Regions from separate parts of the Streptomyces sp. AMJ-169 genome, predicted to be linked through region 2. Evidence: riboswitches for the same ligand, from Rfam matches in the RefSeq annotation. Region 2 holds a riboswitch; the other holds the start of a gene.
The links. Region 2 has a riboswitch for S-adenosylmethionine ahead of thrC (threonine synthase). Riboswitches for the same ligand answer to the same signal wherever they lie in the genome.

Region 1 (4,191 bases), on a different contig from region 2:
CATCGAGATCCACGAGCCGCTCACCCAGGAGCAGCTGCACACCCTCACCGCGCACGAGCAGTACGAGCCGGTCGCCGTCGGTGCGGGCACCGACGAGAACGGCGTCCAGCGCAAGGTGAAGGGCGCGGAGAAGCTGCGCGCCAAGCTCAGCGAGGCCTACTACGGCGAGGAGTCGCAGATCGCGAAGCCGACCGCCGATGAGTACAAGGAGATCACGAGCGGCCACGGCCACCACTGATCCATAGTCTGTCGCCACACAAAGGCCTCGTCCGCTGGGGGTCCCCCCTGCTCTTTGGAGCTTGGGGGAGGACGGGGCCTTCGTCATGCTTCTGGCTGGATAGGGTGGGTGCTGCAAATGCACCCGATGCATACGCGACATTCTCGACGACATTCAGGAGCGGCCGTATGAGCGCTGTGACCCCCGCCGGAGGCGACACCGCGGCGGCCCGTTCCTGGCCCGAGGTACTGAACGCCCTCCTGTCCGGCCAGGACCAGAGCGCGGACGCGACCGCGTGGGCGATGGACCGCATCATGCGCGGCGAGGCGACGGACGCGCAGATCGCCGGGTTCGTGGTGGCGCTGCGGGCCAAGGGCGAGACGGTGGAGGAGATCACCGGCGTCGTCCGCGCGATGTACGAGCACGCCAACACCATCGAGGTGAGCGGCCGTACCGTCGACATCGTCGGGACCGGCGGCGACGGCGCGCGGACGGTGAACATCTCCACGATGTCGGCGCTGGTGGTGGCCGGCACCGGCGCGAAGGTCGTCAAGCACGGCAACCGGGCCGCGTCTTCGGCGTCGGGCTCCTCGGACGTCCTGGAGAAGCTGGGCGTCAACCTGGACCTCACCCCCCGGCGGGTGGCGCAGGTCGCGGAGGAGGCCGGGATCACGTTCTGCTTCGCGGTGAAGTTCCACCCGGCGCTGCGCCATGTGGCCGCCGCGCGCGGCCAGTTGGGCATCCGTACGGTCTTCAACGCGCTCGGCCCGCTGACCAACCCCGCGCGGGTGAAGTCCCAGGCGATCGGCGTCGCCGACCCCCGCCTGGCCCCGATCATCGCGGGCGTCCTCGCCGACCGGGGCAACTCGTCGCTGGTCTTCCGGGGCGACGACGGCCTCGACGAGCTGACGACGACGTCGACGTCCCGGGTCTGGACGGTCCGCGACGGCAAGGTCACCGAGGAGAGCTTCGACCCGCGTTCGGTGGGCCTGGAGCTGGTCCCCGTGGAGGCGCTGCGGGGCGGCGACCCGGCGTACAACGCGGAGGTCGCGCGCAGGCTGCTGGACGGGGAGAGGGGGGCGGTGCGGGACGCGGTGCTGCTCAACTCGGCGGCGGCGCTGGTCGCGCTGGACCCGACGGACGCCTCCCTCGCCGAGCAGCTGTCCGCCGGGATGGCGAAGGCGGCCGAGTCGATCGACTCGGGGGCGGCGAAGCGGGTGCTGGAGCGCTGGGTGGCGGCGACCAACAAGTAGGGCTTCTTATGGGCGCTGTCCCGCGATCCGGACACGGGTTGCGGGGCGGCGATCACTTCACGTACTTTCTTGCACCAGGTCATGAGTGACAGTCATGAGGCCCCGGCCGACTGTCCGGCAACCCTCCGTCCGTGGCGGGGTGCCCCGGGTGAAGACCAGGCCGTGGGCAGCGAGGTCCACGGCAAGCGCGGGCCCCTCCCGACACCCAGGGGTCCTGGTCGTCGAGGAGCCTTCCGTGAGCAAGCGAATGCGATAGGGCCGAAGAGCCCCGCCTCCGCGCACCCTCTTCTCTCCCCCTCAGCAGGACTCCCTTCCCGGGGCTCCCCTCGGTTTGTCCTGCCCTTCCTCACGGAGCTTCGCCATGTCTGCGCCCACCCTTGCCCCCGCCCCGTCGCTTTGTGCCCCCCTGGCCGTTCTGGGGGCAGATGTCACCGTCCCGCTGGTCACCGGCGGCGAGGTCACTTATGCGGCCCTCGACTACGCCGCCAGCGCCCCGGCGCTGAAGCGGGTGTGGGACGACGTCGCCGCGTACGCCCCCTACTACGGCAGCGTCCACCGCGGCGCCGGCTACCTCTCGCAGCTGTCCACCGACCTCTTCGAGAACGCCCGCAGGACGGTCGCGCGGTTCCTGGACTGCCGCGAGGACGACGACCTGGTCTTCACCCGCTCCACCACCGACTCCCTGAACCTGCTGGCCAGGGCGGTCCCGGCGGACTGCCAGGTGTACGTCTTCGAGACCGAGCACCACGCCTCCCTGCTCCCCTGGAAGGACGCCCAGGTCACCTGCCTGGACGCGCCCCGCACCCCGGAGCAGGCGGTCGAGACGTTCGCGCGGGCGCTCGCCGCGCGGGACACGGACGGCCCGGCGCTGCTGTGCGTCACCGGCGCCTCCAACGTCACCGGCGAGCTGTGGCCGGTCCGCGAACTCGCGGCGACCGCGCACGCGCACGGCGCCCGGATCGTCCTGGACGCCGCCCAGCTCGCCCCGCACCACCCGGTGAGCGTGCGCGACCTGGACGTCGACTGGGTCGCCTTCTCCGGGCACAAGCTGTACGCCCCCTTCGGCGCCGGGGTCCTGGCCGGCCGCGCGGACTGGCTGCGCGCGGCGGAGCCGTACCTCGCGGGCGGCGGGGCGAGCCGGACCGTGGGGCGGCGGGCCGACGGGGGAGTGGAGGTCGAGTGGCACGACAGCGCCGCCCGGCACGAGGCGGGGTCCCCGAACGTGATCGGCGCCTACGCGGTCGCCTCCGCCTGCGAGGCGCTCACCGAGGCCGGCTTCGACCGCCTGGTCGCCCGTGAGCGCCAGCTGATCGCCGCCGTCCGCGACGGCCTCGCCGCCGTGCCCGAGGTCCGCGTCCTGTCCCTCTTCGGCGACGACGCCCCCCGCGTCGGCGTCATCTCCTTCGTCGTCGACGGCTGGAACAGCTCCCACTTCGCCGCCGCCCTCTCCGCCGAGTACGGCATCGGCGTCCGCGACGGCCTGTTCTGCGCCCACCCGCTGGTGCACACCCTGCTGGGCGCGAACGCCGCACCGGCGGGCGAGTGCGGCGAGTCGACGTCCCTGAACGCGCTCCGCGTCAGCTTCGGCGCGGGGACGCCGGACGAGCACGTCGAGCGGTTCGTGACGGCGGTGCGGGAGCTGGTCGCGAACGGGGCGCGCTGGACGTACCGCACGGAGAACGGCCGCTGCGTGCCGGCTTCTTGAGACCGCGGCGGCTTGAAAGCTTAAGAGTCCAGCCCGATCGCGAACGCCGCCTCCAGGTCGTGCTGCGAGTACGTCCGGAACGCCACGTGCGTGTCCGTCGCCTCCACCCCGGGAATCCTGCTGATCTTCCCGGGGATGACGTCGGCCAGCTCCTCGTGCTCGCGCACCCGGACCATCGCGATGAGGTCGTACGTCCCGGTCACCGAGAACACCTCGCTCACGCTCTCCAGCGAAGCGATCCGCTCCGCGATCTCCGGAATCCGGTCCACGCTGGTCTTGATCAGGACGATCGCGGTGATCACGGCTGCTGCTCTCCCTCGGGGGCGGGTGCTGGGGCGGCCCCAACTGTAGTCGTACGGCGAAAACGCGCCCACGCGTAGCCGAAGCCCAGGAAGAAGCCCACGACGTGGGCCAGATAGGCGACCCCAGGGCCGTCCCCGGTGGCGCGTCCGGCGGCGATCCACTGGAGGGCCGCCCAGAACGGCAGCACGAGCCAGGCGGGGAAGCGCAACGGGAGAAAGAACAGGAACGGCAGGAGACTGGTGACGCGGGCCCTGGGGAACAGATACAGAAACGCTCCGAGGACCGCCGAGATCGCCCCCGACGCCCCCACGAGGGACTGCGCGGACGACGCGTTGGCGGCGGCGTACCCCAGCAGGGCGAGGCAGCCGCACCCGGTGTAGAAGAGGCCGAACTCCAGCCGTCCCACGCGCTCCTCGGCCAGCGCCCCGAAGACGTAGAGGAAGAGCATGTTCCCCAGCAGATGCACCCAGCTCCCGTGCACGAACAGCGCGGTCAGCGGGGTCAGCGCGGCCCGCGCGGAGCCCTCGAAGAGTTCGTCCGGCACGACGCCCCAGCGGTGGAAGTAGGCCTGCTGCGCCGTGAGCAGCGCGTCCCCGCGGCCGTACCCGGGATTGAGGCCCGACGCCGGGCCGATCACGAAGACCAGGCAGCACGCCGCGATCAGTCCGTACGTCACCGGCGCCGCGGGCCGGGTGACCGCCCTGCCCGCCGCC
Region 2 (4,191 bases):
CGGCGGCGCCGTCCGCCGCATTGCCGGCCAGGGCCTCGGCGAAGGCCCGGTTGTACGCCTCGTACGCCGCCCACCGGCGCCGGAACTCCGCGTCGAACACCGGCTCCAGCGGCGTCTGGTAGAGCAGGTGGTGCACGAACCAGAGGACCGAGTTGGCGATGCCGTTGTAGGCGTCGGCGTGCACGTCGGCCGGGATGTCGAGCATGAGGGTGCCGGGTTCGCGGACCCCGCGCCGTACGGCGGTGCGGTCGGCCTCGGAGAGGGCGGAGCAGACCCACAGGGCGCCGGCCTCGGGACCGATGGCGGAGAGCCCGGAGACCAGGCCCCCGCCGCCGCGCCGGGCACTGAGCGAGCCGTCGTCCAGCAGGTCGTACGAGACGGGTCCCCGATTGGAGGCGACCAGCACAGCGGAAGCAGCCATACGCCTGAACCTAGCCAGGGCCTGCGGCGCTCAAACCAGGAAACCGGGGGCCGCTGCCGTTGCGGGGTGCGGCTCGGAGGCGGCTGGTCGGCGCCCACCCGGCGGAGCCGCACCTCGGCACAGCCCCGCGCCCCCTGAGGTCCGTCAGCCTCACGCCAGTCCTTACGCCGCCTTCCGCTCCGCGTACTCCTCGATCTCCAGCACCGGCGGCCTCTCCTCCGTGTCCACCGAATACGTCCGCGCCTCGAACCCCGCCTCGCCCCGCTCGAACTGGGTCAGCGACGGGCGGATCAAGTGGCCCCTCGCCAGCCGGAGTTGAGCGGTCCGATAAATTTCCGCCGACATCCTTCCCAGGGCCTGGCCGTCCTGGTGGCGGTGTTTCCTCACGCCTACGTCCACCTGGGCCAGCGAGTCGAGGCCCACCAAGTGCAGTGCGTCCACCAGCATTCCCAGTTCCACGCCGTAGCCGACCGGGAACGGGAGCCGTTCCAGGAGGCTGCGCCTTGCCGCGTACTCGCCGCCCAACGGCTGGACGAAACCCGCCAGTTGAGGCCAGTGCATGTTCAGCAGCGGGCGGGCCATCAGTTCCGTGACCCGGCCGCCCTGGCCCGCCGCGCCGGCGAGGGGGCGGTCGTACATGCCCTTCACCAGGGACACCCCGGGGTCGGTCAGCAGGGGGCCCACGATGCCCGTCACGAAGTCGGAGGAGAAGTCCCGCAGGTCCGCGTCGATGAAGCAGACCACATCACCGCTGGTCACGAAGAGTGAGCGCCACAGGACCTCGCCCTTGCCCCGGACCGTGGGGATGCGGGGGAGGACCGAGTCGCGCGCGACCACCCGCGCGCCGGCCCGCGCCGCCACCTCCGCCGTGCGGTCGGTCGAGCCGGAGTCGAGGACGACGAGTTCGTCGACGAGGGGCACCTGCCGCATCAAGTCGTGCCGGATTATCGAGACGATGTCCCCTACCGTCGACTCCTCGTTCAGCGCGGGCAGGACCACCGACACCGACAGCCCTGCCGCCCGCTTCGCCGCGAGGACGCGGTGCAGGGGGCGGTCGGACAACGACCATGTACGGGTCGCCAGCCAGCGCTCGACTTCTTGCAGCACAGTCAGCGGCTCCTCACTGTCACGGTCACACTGCGACGTGTGATCCATCTCGCGGTTCGGACGACTATCTCAACTGTCCTGTGCTTCGGTTACAGTCTTGAACAACGCTGGTGACCATCGCATGTCGACGGTCGCGGATCGTATGTTCATACCGCTCAGCCTGCGTTCGACAACTTCATACCGCTCATCCAGAGGGGCAGAGGGATACGGCCCGATGAAGCCCCGGCAACCCTCCAGCCGGTCTCGCGCACGCGCGCCGAGGCTCCCGGCTAGGGAAGGTGCCAAATCCGTCTCACGGCGAGATGCGTCGTGAGGAAGATGAGGAGAAAGGGCCTCCCCTCCCATGGCTGTGCAGACCATCGCCGAGCAGCGGACCGGTACAGAGAAGACCGTCGACCTCGGACCTGCCTCCGCCCTCAGCTGCCGCGAATGCGGCCACCGCGTCCCCCTCGGCCCGTCCTTCGCCTGCGAAGAGTGCTTCGGCCCGCTGGAGATCGCCTACGACTTCTCCGCCTACGACGCCGAGGAACTGCGGGCCCGCATCGCCGCCGGGCCGGCCAACATCTGGCGTTACGCCCCCCTCCTGCCCGTCCCCGCGGACGTCGCCGACAAGCCGAACCTGAACCCGGGCTGGACCAAGCTCGTCCGCGCCGACCGGCTCGCGGCGGAACTCGGGGTCGCCGAGGGCAGGCTCTTCATCAAGGACGACTCCGGCAACCCGACCCACTCCTTCAAGGACCGGGTCGTCGCACAGGCGCTCGAAGCGGCGCGCGCGTTCGGGTTCACCACCCTCTCGTGCTCCTCCACCGGCAACCTCGCCGGAGCCGTCGGCGCCGCCGCCGCCCGCGCGGGCCTGAACTCCTGCGTGTTCATCCCGCACGACCTGGAGCAGGGCAAGGTCGTCATGGCGGCCGTCTACGGCGGTCAGCTGGTCGGCATCGAGGGCAACTACGACGACGTCAACCGCTTCTGTTCGGAGCTGATCGGCGACTCGGCGGGCGAGGGCTGGGGGTTCGTCAACGTCAACCTGCGGCCCTACTACGCCGAGGGCTCCAAGACGCTCGCGTACGAGATCGCCGAGCAGCTGGGCTGGGAGCTGCCCGACCAGCTCGTCGTCCCCATCGCCTCCGGCTCGCAGCTCACGAAGATCGACAAGGGGCTCCAGGAGCTGATCAAGCTGGGGCTGGTCGCGGACAAGCCGTACAAGATCTTCGGGGCGCAGGCCGAGGGGTGCTCGCCCGTCTCCGTCGCGTACAAGGCGGGGCACGACGTCGTCCGGCCGCAGAAGCCGGACACCATCGCCAAGTCGCTGGCCATCGGGAATCCGGCGGACGGGCCGTACGTGCTCGACATCGCGCGGCGGACCGGGGGCGCGGTCGAGGACGTCACCGACGCGGAGATCGTGGACGCGATCAAGGTGCTGGCGCGGACCGAGGGGATCTTCGCGGAGACCGCCGGGGGCGTGACCGTAGGGGTCACTCGCAAGTTGATCGAGAACGGGCTCCTCGACCCGGCGCTGACGACCGTCGTCCTCAACACCGGTGACGGGCTCAAGACCCTCGACGCGGTGGCCGGCACCGGTCTGACCGCGACCATCCGTCCGACCCTGGACTCCTTCCGAGAGGCTGGCCTCGCATGAGCGTGACCGTTCGTATCCCGACCATCCTGCGTACGTACACCGGCGGCGTCGCCGAGGTGAGCGCCGAGGGCGGGACCCTCGGGGAGGTCATCGCCGACCTGGAGAAGAACCACACGGGGATCGCGGCGCGGGTCCTGGACGACCAGGGCAAGCTGCGGCGGTTCGTGAACGTGTACGTCAACGACGACGACGTGCGGTTCGAGCAGGGTCTTGAGACGGCGACGCCGGACGGCGCCGGGGTCTCGATCATCCCGGCCGTCGCGGGTGGCTGACTTAATGTCGTTACCAACGGGTAGTAACCGTCGGTAACTGCCATTACTGAATGTTCATCGAATTGCCCTCTCCTGGTTCGAAACGGAGGGGGCAATTCTGTGTGGTTAGGCGCTGTAAGGTTGGGTAACGCGCCTTGGCTCTCCCGGTGAGCGCCCGATAAGAAATAGCCAAAGTGGCTGTCGCGGGTGCGGCATTCGCGGCCTTTGCCCGGCCCGGATTGCCCTGAATTCAGTGGAATTCTCACCACATTCCGGATCGGATCCGTCCAGAATTCTCGTCGGATTGACCTGTTGCGGACGGCAGTGGGGCGGATACATTCAGCGGCGGTCGACGCGTTCCGGCGCACGCCCCCAGTCATTGGGGGGTGAGGTCTGACCCGGATCCGCGAAGTGCGGATCTGTGCAAGGGCCAGTAATAGGGGAGTTAGGCATGGCTCAGGGCACCGTCAAGTGGTTCAACGCGGAGAAGGGCTACGGCTTCATCGCGGTCGACGGTGGTGCGGACGTCTTCGTCCACTACAGCGCGATTCAGATGGACGGGTACCGCACCCTCGAAGAGGGCCAGCGCGTCGAGTTCGAGATCTCGCAGGGTCAGAAAGGCCCGCAGGCCGACATGGTTCGCCTCACCGCCTGAAGATTTTCTGTACACCGTTTCCGGCACGTCGAAGGGCCCGCGTCTGTCCAGGACGCGGGCCCTTCGACGTGCCCGCGCGGGGGGTCCGCCGGGGTCCGGGCGAGGGGAGGGTGTCTTG

Region 1: another riboswitch for S-adenosylmethionine. It lies ahead of ACYUD3_RS17780 (aminotransferase class V-fold PLP-dependent enzyme); the one in region 2 lies ahead of thrC (threonine synthase).

Annotation. Positions count from the first base shown of each region.
Region 1 covers NZ_JBVLTJ010000006.1:386,901-391,091, reverse strand. The annotation lists gene qcrB (cytochrome bc1 complex cytochrome b subunit) at 1-238, shown strand, start outside; gene trpD (anthranilate phosphoribosyltransferase) at 406-1,470, shown strand; SAM riboswitch class IV at 1,548-1,664, shown strand; gene ACYUD3_RS17780 (aminotransferase class V-fold PLP-dependent enzyme) at 1,832-3,175, shown strand; gene ACYUD3_RS17775 (Lrp/AsnC family transcriptional regulator) at 3,196-3,477, opposite strand; gene ACYUD3_RS17770 (rhomboid family intramembrane serine protease) at 3,474-4,191, opposite strand, start outside.
Region 2 covers NZ_JBVLTJ010000023.1:11,674-15,864, forward strand. The annotation lists gene ACYUD3_RS35900 (alpha,alpha-trehalose-phosphate synthase (UDP-forming)) at 1-421, opposite strand, end outside; gene ACYUD3_RS35905 (glucosyl-3-phosphoglycerate synthase) at 584-1,528, opposite strand; SAM riboswitch class I at 1,710-1,853, shown strand; gene thrC (threonine synthase) at 1,872-3,167, shown strand; gene ACYUD3_RS35915 (MoaD/ThiS family protein) at 3,164-3,439, shown strand; gene ACYUD3_RS35920 (cold-shock protein) at 3,870-4,073, shown strand.